Regions from separate parts of the Ottowia sp. SB7-C50 genome, predicted to be linked through region 1. Evidence: predicted binding sites of a transcription regulator. Region 1 holds the regulator's gene; the other holds the start of a gene.

Evidence for each region. Region 1 encodes LexA, which represses DNA repair genes until DNA is damaged. Its sites were predicted from a motif close to ACTGTATNNNNATACAGT; they were not measured.
Region 2: R0D99_RS09805 (DNA topoisomerase IV subunit B) is a predicted target of LexA. The motif match lies at 2,015-2,032, and genes of this name have one in related genera.

What each region holds. Positions count from the first base shown of each region.
Region 1 covers NZ_CP136995.1:2,818,455-2,822,868, reverse strand. The annotation lists gene R0D99_RS13495 (serine aminopeptidase domain-containing protein) at 1-187, shown strand, start outside; gene R0D99_RS13490 (D-2-hydroxyacid dehydrogenase family protein) at 272-1,279, opposite strand; gene R0D99_RS13485 (hypothetical protein) at 1,618-1,992, opposite strand; gene lexA (transcriptional repressor LexA) at 2,152-2,817, opposite strand; gene R0D99_RS13475 (CAP domain-containing protein) at 3,331-3,804, shown strand; gene adk (adenylate kinase) at 4,049-4,414, opposite strand, start outside.
Region 2 covers NZ_CP136995.1:2,067,682-2,072,095, reverse strand. The annotation lists gene R0D99_RS09815 (DUF3322 domain-containing protein) at 146-1,345, shown strand; gene R0D99_RS09810 (class I SAM-dependent methyltransferase) at 1,333-1,896, opposite strand; gene R0D99_RS09805 (DNA topoisomerase IV subunit B) at 2,066-4,045, shown strand; gene R0D99_RS09800 (lytic transglycosylase domain-containing protein) at 4,129-4,414, shown strand, end outside.

The DNA of each region.
Region 1 (4,414 bases):
CCGGTTCGGCGGCCACGTCGAGGGCGAATTTGCGGTGTGCGGGCCAGCCACCGGCTACGGCCATGCGTATGGCCACGCCAGCATCTTGCATTCGCCGCAGGCCGCGCGGGAAGTATTGCCAGGGGTCATCGACTGGCTGCTGAAAGCCCCGGGCGGGGGCGACGGCGAAGCGTCTGGCACCGAATAGCTATGATTTTAATAGCTATAGACGATTGTCCATTCAGCGCTGAGGGCCTGTCAGGTCATGAACCGGCGACGGCCGGCATGCCTGTCAGCGACGCACCTGCAGCGCGCCCGGATTGACGATGTTGGTCGGCGTGCCGCGCAGGTAGTTGACGACGTTGTCGAACGCGGCGCCAAAGTACAGCTCGTAGCTGTCCTGTTCCACGTAGCCGATGTGCGGCGTGCAGATGCAGTTCTCCAGCCGCAGCAGCGCGTGACCCTGCAGGATCGGCTCGGTCTCGAACACGTCCACGGCGCCCATGCCGGGCCGGCCGCGGTTGAGCGCGCTGACCAGCGCGTCGGGCTCGATCAGTTCGGCGCGCGAGGTGTTGACCAGCAGCGCGGTCGGCTTCATGCGGCTCAGGTCGTCCAGGCGCACGATGCCGCGGGTGCTGTCGGACAGCCGCAGATGCAGCGACAGCACATCGGCGTTGGCGAAGAAGTCGGCCTTGTCGTGTGCCGCGGCGTGCCCGTCGGCGCGCGCGCGGGCCAGCGATTCCGGCGAACCCCACACCATCACGCGCATGCCGAAGGCGCGGCCGTAGCCGGCCACCAGCTGGCCGATCTTGCCGTAGCCCCAGATGCCCAGCGTGCGCCCGCGCAGCACCGTGCCCAGGCCGAAGTTGGGCGGCATCGACGCCGACTTCAGACCCGACTGCTGCCACGCGCCGTGCTTGAGGTTGCCCACGTACTGCGGCAGCCGGCGTGCGGCCGCCATGATCAGCGCCCAGGTCAGCTCGGCCGGTGCCACCGGCGAACCCACGCCTTCGGCGACGGCGATGCCGCGCTCGGTGCAGGCCACCACGTCGACATGGCTGCCGATGCGCCCCGTCTGCGAGATCATTTTCAGTCTGGGCAGCTTTTCGACCAGCTGGCGCGTGATGTGCGTGCGCTCGCGGATCAGCACGATCACTTCGGCATCGCGCAGGCGCACCGACAACTGGCCCAGCCCCTTGACGGTGTTGGTGTAGACCTTGGCGGGATACGGCTCGAGCTTGGACGCGCAGGGCAGCTTGCGAACGGCGTCCTGATAGTCGTCGAGGATCACGATATTCATGACCCGCATTGTGCCTTTGGGCATGGTCGTACCGCAGCGCCGCGGCCAGGCGGCATGCGCCGCGATGCGAAAGCAAGGCGTGGAACGCCGCGTCGATGGGCTTGCGCCGCGCCGGGCACGCGCGCTGGCGCCCGACATTTTGCTTCGAATTCAGGAGCAATTCGCCGTTGATGGGCCAGCGCCAGCGGGCGAAAAGTGCCGTGTGCTGCCAGCCATCACGCCCGGGCACGCCACCGCAGATGGCTGGCGCGGGCGGCTTCGCACCCAGGGCGGTGCGCCCCGTCAACGCCGCCCATCTACCGGGATGGGCGCGGCGCCCCCGCGCGGCGCGGCCACGCTCAAGCCCGGCGCGGCAACGCGGCCTGCGCCTCGGCGGCGGCCAGCCGTTCCAGTTCGGCGCACACGTCGATGAGCCGCCCCGAAATGCGCAGCCGCCCGCTGGCGTCTGCCGCATGGCGCGCGTCCAACGGGCGGGTCACCCGCACGGCGGGCGCGCCGGTGACGATGGGGGCGGCACCGGGCGCTTCGGCGCTGGGCACCAGCGACAGGCTGGTGGGGCCGCCCTGCGCGCCCGCGTGGCGCTGCGCCACCCGCTGGCGGGCCATGTCGCTCCAGCCGCCCGCTGGCGAGGTGACGGTGCGCGGTGCGGCGCTGCGCTGCCGGCGATAGCTGGGCACGGCCCAGTCGGCCAGGTGAATGACTTTGTTTCCCATGTAAAACCTTTCAGGACAGAAACAGGTTGGACACAGGCGAGATTGATGCGGCCCGGCTCGACCGAGCCAGGCGGGGCGCTGCCGCAGGGTGTGGACGACGGCGCCGGGGCGGCCCATCGTCTGCACGCCCGCCACCTGCGGCGGCGCGGGAAAGCAGGGCTACATCAGCATGCTGTTGCGGATCAGGCCGACCGCCAGCCCTTCGATCTCGAACGGTTCGCCCGGGCGCACGACGATGGTGGGGTAGTCGGGGTTTTCGGCGTGCAGTTCGATCTGGTCCTTGTGGCGGTGAAAGCGCTTGACGGTGACATCGTCGCCCAGGCGCGCCACGACGATCTGGCCGTTGCGCGCGTCGCGCGTGGACTGCACGGCCAGCAGGTCGCCGTCGATGATGCCGGCGTCGCGCATGGACATGCCGCGCACGCGCAGCAGGTAGTCGGGCCGCTGCGGGAACAGGCCGGGCTCGATGTGATAGGTCTGGTCGACGTGTTCTTGCGCCAGGATGGGCGAGCCGGCCGCCACGCGGCCGATGAGGGGCAGCGCCAGTTGCGCCATGCCGGGCAGCGGCAGGCTGAAGGCGTCGGTGCGCACGCCGGTGCGGCCCGCGCCCTTGAGGCGGATGCCGCGCGAGGTGCCGCTGACCAGCTCGATCACGCCTTTGCGGGCCAGGGCCTGCAGGTGCTCTTCGGCGGCGTTGGCGGACTTGAAGCCCAGCTCGGCCGCGATTTCGGCACGCGTGGGCGGTGCGCCGGTGCGGGCAATGGCGTGCTGCACCAGCTGCAGGATTTCCTGCTGGCGGGCGGTGAGTTTGGGCGTATCGGTCATGGCGGTGCAGGGCAGGCCTGTGTTGATATCCAGTAACTGTATTTTTAACCAGTTTAACGCAATGCGCAAGTGTCTTGTGAACGGGGCGCCGGCCCTTTTGCACGAAGACTCTGTTGCTATGAAATTGAAAGCAATGGGCGTCAGGTCACTGCGGGTGGGGCGCTGCGGCGGTCACGACATTTACAGCTTCTTGCCACGCCAAAGCCCGATGGGCGCGGGCCAAGGCGCCGGCGGGCGCTATGGTCGCGGCTTTCGGTTTTTGGGACTGGGGTGCGAGTGACGAACGAGATGAAGCGATCCGGCGTACGACGGAGGGGTTGGGCAGGCGCAGGCCTGTGCCTGGTGGGGTTTTTGGCCGCCTGCGGGGGCGGCGGCGACGTCACCTCCAGTACGGCCAGCCCCGCGGCACCGACCGCGGTATCGGCCAGCGACCAGGCGACCAGCGCGCCGGCAGCGGCATCCGATGCAACCTCGACCAGCACGTCGGCGGCGGCGACCCCCACCACGGGGGTCGTGCAACCGCCCCTGGTTTCGACGGGAAAGACCGCCTGCGGCGATGCGCAGGCAGGCCGTGCCGTGGCGGCGCTGCTCAACTCATGGCGCGCGCAGGGCGCGTCGTGCGCCGGGGTGGCGCAGGCGCCGGTGGCGGCGTTGCGCTGGGACGACCGGCTGGCCGCGGCGGCGGCGCGCCACGCGGCCGATTCGGCCGCCATGGGTGCGGTGACGCACGTGGGCAGCGACGGCAGCAGCGTGGCGCAACGCGTGGCCGAGGCCGGCTTTTCTGCCTGGGGCGTGGGCGAAAACGCCGCGGCCGGCGTGTCGTCGGCGGGCGCGGTGCTGGCGCTGTGGCAGGACAGCCCGCCGCATTGCGTCAACATGGCGGCGCCGGAATACACCGACGTGGGCGTGGCCTGTGCGTCCGATGCACGCTCGCCCTGGGGCGAGCATTGGGTGATGGTGCTGGGGCGCGCCGCCGGCACGCCCTAGGAGTGTGGCCGGCAGAGGTGCGTCGGCTGCAACGCGCGAGAAAACGGTCTATCGCGGTGTTACCGCCTGCGCCCATAGCCCGGCTATGGGTTCGTCGGTACACCGAAGCTATCCTCGTTTTTCGCACGTTTCGCTTCGACGCCTTCTGCCGCCCACATTCCCAGCAGCACCCGGCACCCGGAAAGCACAACGCCCCGGCCAGCGGGGCGTTGAGGTGCGCAGCGCGGCGTGACGCCGCGGCGCGTCAGCTGGCCAGCGCCTGCAGCGCGCGCGCCGTGATTTCGTCGACCGTGCCGGTGCCGCTGATCTTGCGGTACTTGGGCGCGGCGGCGGGCTCCTGGGCGGCCCAGTTGCTGTAGTAGCTCACCAGCGGGCGCGTCTGCTGGTCGTACACCTCCAGGCGCTTGCGCACGGTGTCTTCCTTGTCGTCGTCGCGCTGCACCAGCGGCTCGCCGGTGACGTCGTCCTTGCCTTCCACCTTGGGCGGGTTGAACTTGACGTGGTAGGTGCGGCCGCTGGCCGGGTGGCTGCGGCGGCCGCTCATGCGGTCGATGATGGCGTCGAAGGGCACGTCGATCTCGAGCACGTAGTCCAGCTTGACGCCGGCTGC
Region 2 (4,414 bases), 750 kb from region 1:
AGAGGACGCAAAAGGATAGCCATGAAGATGTCAAAAAACATAGCTGCCTGCGCTTTTCCAGCAAGGATTCGCAGCCAATTCGTATGATTTTTGAATCCTTCTGCGTCCTCTGCGCGTCCGGCTGTTCGGCTGTTTTGATCGTTGCATGAAATCCCCCGCCGATCTCGCCCTGCAACTGCGCCGCCAATGGGCCGACACCTCGCGTCGCCTGCGCCAGTTGCTGGCCGAGGAGGGCGCATGGCCGGTCGAGCTGCCCATCCCGCTGCCGGCAGCGTCACGCTTGGAAAGCGATTTGCAGGCCGTGCGCCAGCACGTGCAGGCGTGGCGTGCCGTGCGGACAGGCCATGTGGTGTGGGAGCCGCGGCGTTATCGCAGCACGGCCGAGGCGGTGGAGATGCCGCGCACGTGGGTGCTGCAAACGCCCGTCGAATGGGTCGCCGCCATGCAGGAGGCCGCCATCGGCCGTGAATTTGCGCGCCTGCAGCGCCTGGCAGTGCTGCCCGCCGTGCAGGCGCGGCCTGACTGGCTCAAGGTGCTGATTCGCCAGCGCCATTTGCTGGAAAACTCGGCCGAAAATGACGTGGCGCGTGCCATCGGCCTGGCCGCGCAGCTGGCGCCCGGCTGTGCCGCCGGCCTGCCGCTGCGTGCCCTGCCGTTTGCCGGCATCGACGGCAAGCTGTGGGAGCGCCAGCGCACGCTGCTGACAATGCTCCTGGAAACTGAGCATCCCGGACAGTTGAGTCAAGGGCTGGAGCACTTTTTGGACGCGCAAGCCGAAGGCACGCACTGGCTCGACGTGGTCGATCTGGACGGCAGCCTGCTGCCTTGGCCCGTGTTGCGCGTGCGCAGTCACGATTTGGCGCGCCATCCGCCGCCTGGAGCCGCGTTGCTGCTGGTCGAAAACCACCAATGCCTGCACCACCTGCCGCCCGGGGGCGAACTCCCGGACACGGTCGCCATTCTGGGCGCCGGGCTGGACTTGGCCTGGCTGCGCGCTGATTGGCTGCGTGAGCGCGCGGTGGCCTACTGGGGCGACATCGACACCTGGGGCCTGACGATGCTGGCGCTGGCAAGGCAGCAGGTGCCGCAGCTGACGGCCCTCTGTATGGACGAGCCCACGCGGCAGCGCTTCATCGAACAAGCGGGTGCTGAGCCGGTGCCGACGCCTGAGATTCCCCCAGGTCTGCGGGCGGATGAGCAGGCGGTGTTCCGCGACTTGCTGGCGCAGCCTAGCCAAGGCCGTATCGAACAGGAGCGGCTGCCGGTGGACTGGGTGCGGGCGACGATTCGTCAATGGCACGCTCGGTGTCAGGCCGGCGCGCCAGCAACCCTTCAAAGCGGGTAACGCGGCGGGTCTTTGACGGCGACGCCTCCCAGCCTCACCGCCGCCATCCGTTGCACAAAGCGCTCGGGCGACGGCAGGAAGCCGTCTTCATAGGCCACCACGCGCCAGCCGGGCCCCGCACAGGCGCGCAGCAGCTCGCCGGGCTGCAGTAGAAAGTCGGGCCGCGAGGGCTTGCCGACGGTCTGGTTGCCATCGGCAAAAGTTTCGTAGATCAGCACGCCGCCGGGCGCCACGGCGTCCAGCAGGGTTGGCATCAGCGGTCGCCAGAGGTAGTTGGTGACCACCACGGCGCCAAAGCGCTGGCCGGGCAGCGGCCAGGGGCCGTTCTCGATGTCGGCCTGCACCACCGTGCCCCAGGCGCGGGCGACGGCCAGCGCGTCGGCGTCGCGGTCGATGCCCGTCACGGCGTGGCCGCGCTCGGCAAACCAGCGCATGTGCCGGCCGCGGCCACAGGCCACGTCAAGCACCGTCGCGCCGTCCGCCACCAGGGGCGTCCAGCGGCGCACCCAGGGCGAGGGCTGAGGGTCGGCGTGCGGGGTGGTCGTTGTCATGTCGGGTCGCTGAGCCTGGATACTATATTAATCATAGCTGAATCCGCTGGATTGTCGCGGGGTGGTGGCCTGTTTGATGGGGATTTCGATGCCCGGTCGCCAGCGCTTGGTATGCTCATCTGTGTTTGTATCCAGTGGTTCCAGGCCGTGGGGGTTAAAATGCGCGGTTATGTCCACGACTTCCGTTTCGTCCGCCACCGGGTATTCCGAGGGCTCGATCAAGGTGCTGAAGGGGCTCGAGCCGGTCAAGCAGCGGCCGGGCATGTACACGCGCACCGACAACCCGCTCCACGTGATCCAGGAAGTGATCGACAACGCAGCCGACGAGGCGTTGGCCGGCTTTGGCAAGAAGATCCGCGTCACCCTGCATGCCGACGGCTCGGTGGGCGTCGAGGACGACGGCCGCGGCATCCCGTTCGGGCTGCATCCCGAAGAGAAGGCGCCGGTGGTCGAACTGGTCTTTACCCGCCTGCACGCCGGCGGCAAGTTCGACAAGGGCAAGGGCGGCGCCTACAGCTTCTCGGGCGGCCTGCACGGCGTCGGCGTCAGCGTGACCAACGCGCTCAGCAAGCGCCTTGAAGTGACCAGCCACCGCGAGGGCCAGGTGGCGCGCATCGTGTTCAGCGGCGGCGACGTGGTCGAGCCGTTGACCCTGCGGCCGTTGGCCCCCGGCGAGCGCAAGCAGGGCACCACCGTTCGCGCGTGGCCCGATGCGAAATACTTCGAATCCGCCGGGCTGCCCGGCACCGAATTGGTGCATCTGCTGCGCAGCAAGGCGGTGCTGATGCCCGGCGTCACTGTCACGCTGACCGACGAGAAGAAAAAAGACACGCAAAGCTGGCAATACAAGGGCGGCCTGCGCGACTACCTGGAGCAGACGCTGACCGGCGACGTGGTGGTGCCCATCTTCGAGGGCGAAGGCTACGCGGGCAAGGATTCCGACAGCTTTGCCGAAGGTGAGGGCGCCGAATGGGCGGTGGCCTTCACCGAAGAAGGCGCGCCGGTGCGCGAGAGCTACGTCAACCTGATTCCCACCACGGCCGGCGGCACGCACGACAGCGGCCTGCGCGACGGGCTGTTCCAGGCCGTCAAGAGCTTCATTGAGCTGCACGCGCTGCTGCCCAAGGGCGTCAAGCTGATGCCTGAAGACGTGTTCGCCCGCGCCAGCTACGTGCTGTCGGCCAAGGTGCTGGACCCGCAGTTCCAGGGCCAGATCAAGGAGCGGCTGAATTCGCGCGATGCGGTGCGCCTGGTGTCCAGCTACGTGCGCCCGGCGCTCGAACTCTGGCTGAACCAGCACGTCGACTACGGCAAGCGTCTGGCCGAACTGGCCATCAAGGCCGCACAGACGCGCCAGCGCGCGGGCCAGAAGGTCGAAAAGCGCAAGGGTTCGGGCGTCGCCGTGCTGCCCGGCAAGCTCACCGACTGCGAAAGCCGTGACATCGCTGACAACGAGGTGTTCCTGGTCGAGGGCGATTCGGCCGGCGGCAGCGCCAAGATGGGCCGCGACAAGGAGACGCAAGCCGTGCTGCCCCTGCGCGGCAAGGTGCTGAATACCTGGGAAGTCGAGCGCGACCGGCTGTTTGCCAACACCGAGATCCACGACATCTCGGTCGCCATCGGCGTCGACCCGCACGGGCCGGCCGACGAGGTCGACCTGAGCGGCCTGCGCTACGGCAAGATCTGCATATTGTCGGACGCGGATGTCGACGGCTCGCACATCCAGGTGCTGCTGCTGACGCTGTTCTTCCGCCACTTCCCCAAGCTGATCGACGCAGGGCACGTCTATGTGGCGCGGCCCCCGCTGTACCGCGTCGACGCGCCGGCGCGCGGCAAGAAGCCCGCCGCCAAGATGTATGCCCTGGACGACGGGGAATTGACCGCCATGCTCGACAAATTGCGCAAGGATGGCGTATCTGAGGGAAAATGGACGATTGGCCGCTTCAAGGGCCTGGGCGAGATGAACGCGGAACAATTGTGGGACACCACGCTCAATCCCGACACTCGCCGCCTGTTGCCGGTGCGGCTGGGCCGGTTTGACTTCAGCCAGACCACCGACGAGATGACCAAGCTCATGGGCAAAGGCGAAGCCGCGTCGCGGCGCGAGCTCATGGAACTGCACGGCGACGCCGTGGAAATAGACATCTGACGACACGCATGCATTCAGCTTCAAGATTCAATGGGGTTTCGCGCCGTGGGCGCTTGTCCATATTGGGTTTGGTGCTATCATTTTTGCACCTTACCGCGCACGCCGACCTGTGGGCCTATGTGGACGCCCAGGGCGTGACGCACTTCGCCGCCAGCCAGGTGGACGACCGTTACCAGCTGTATTTCAAGGGCGCCGACGTCGGCAAGGTTGACCTGACCACCGGCGAAAGCGCGGCCGCCAAGCTGGCGCCCCAGAAGGATTCGCGCCTGGGCCTGAAGGCCGGCAAGAAGGGCGAGCCGCAGTTCGAGGTGCCCAAGCGCTTTGCCAACCTGGACGCTTCCACCGGCTACAAGGCGGTGCACAAGCACC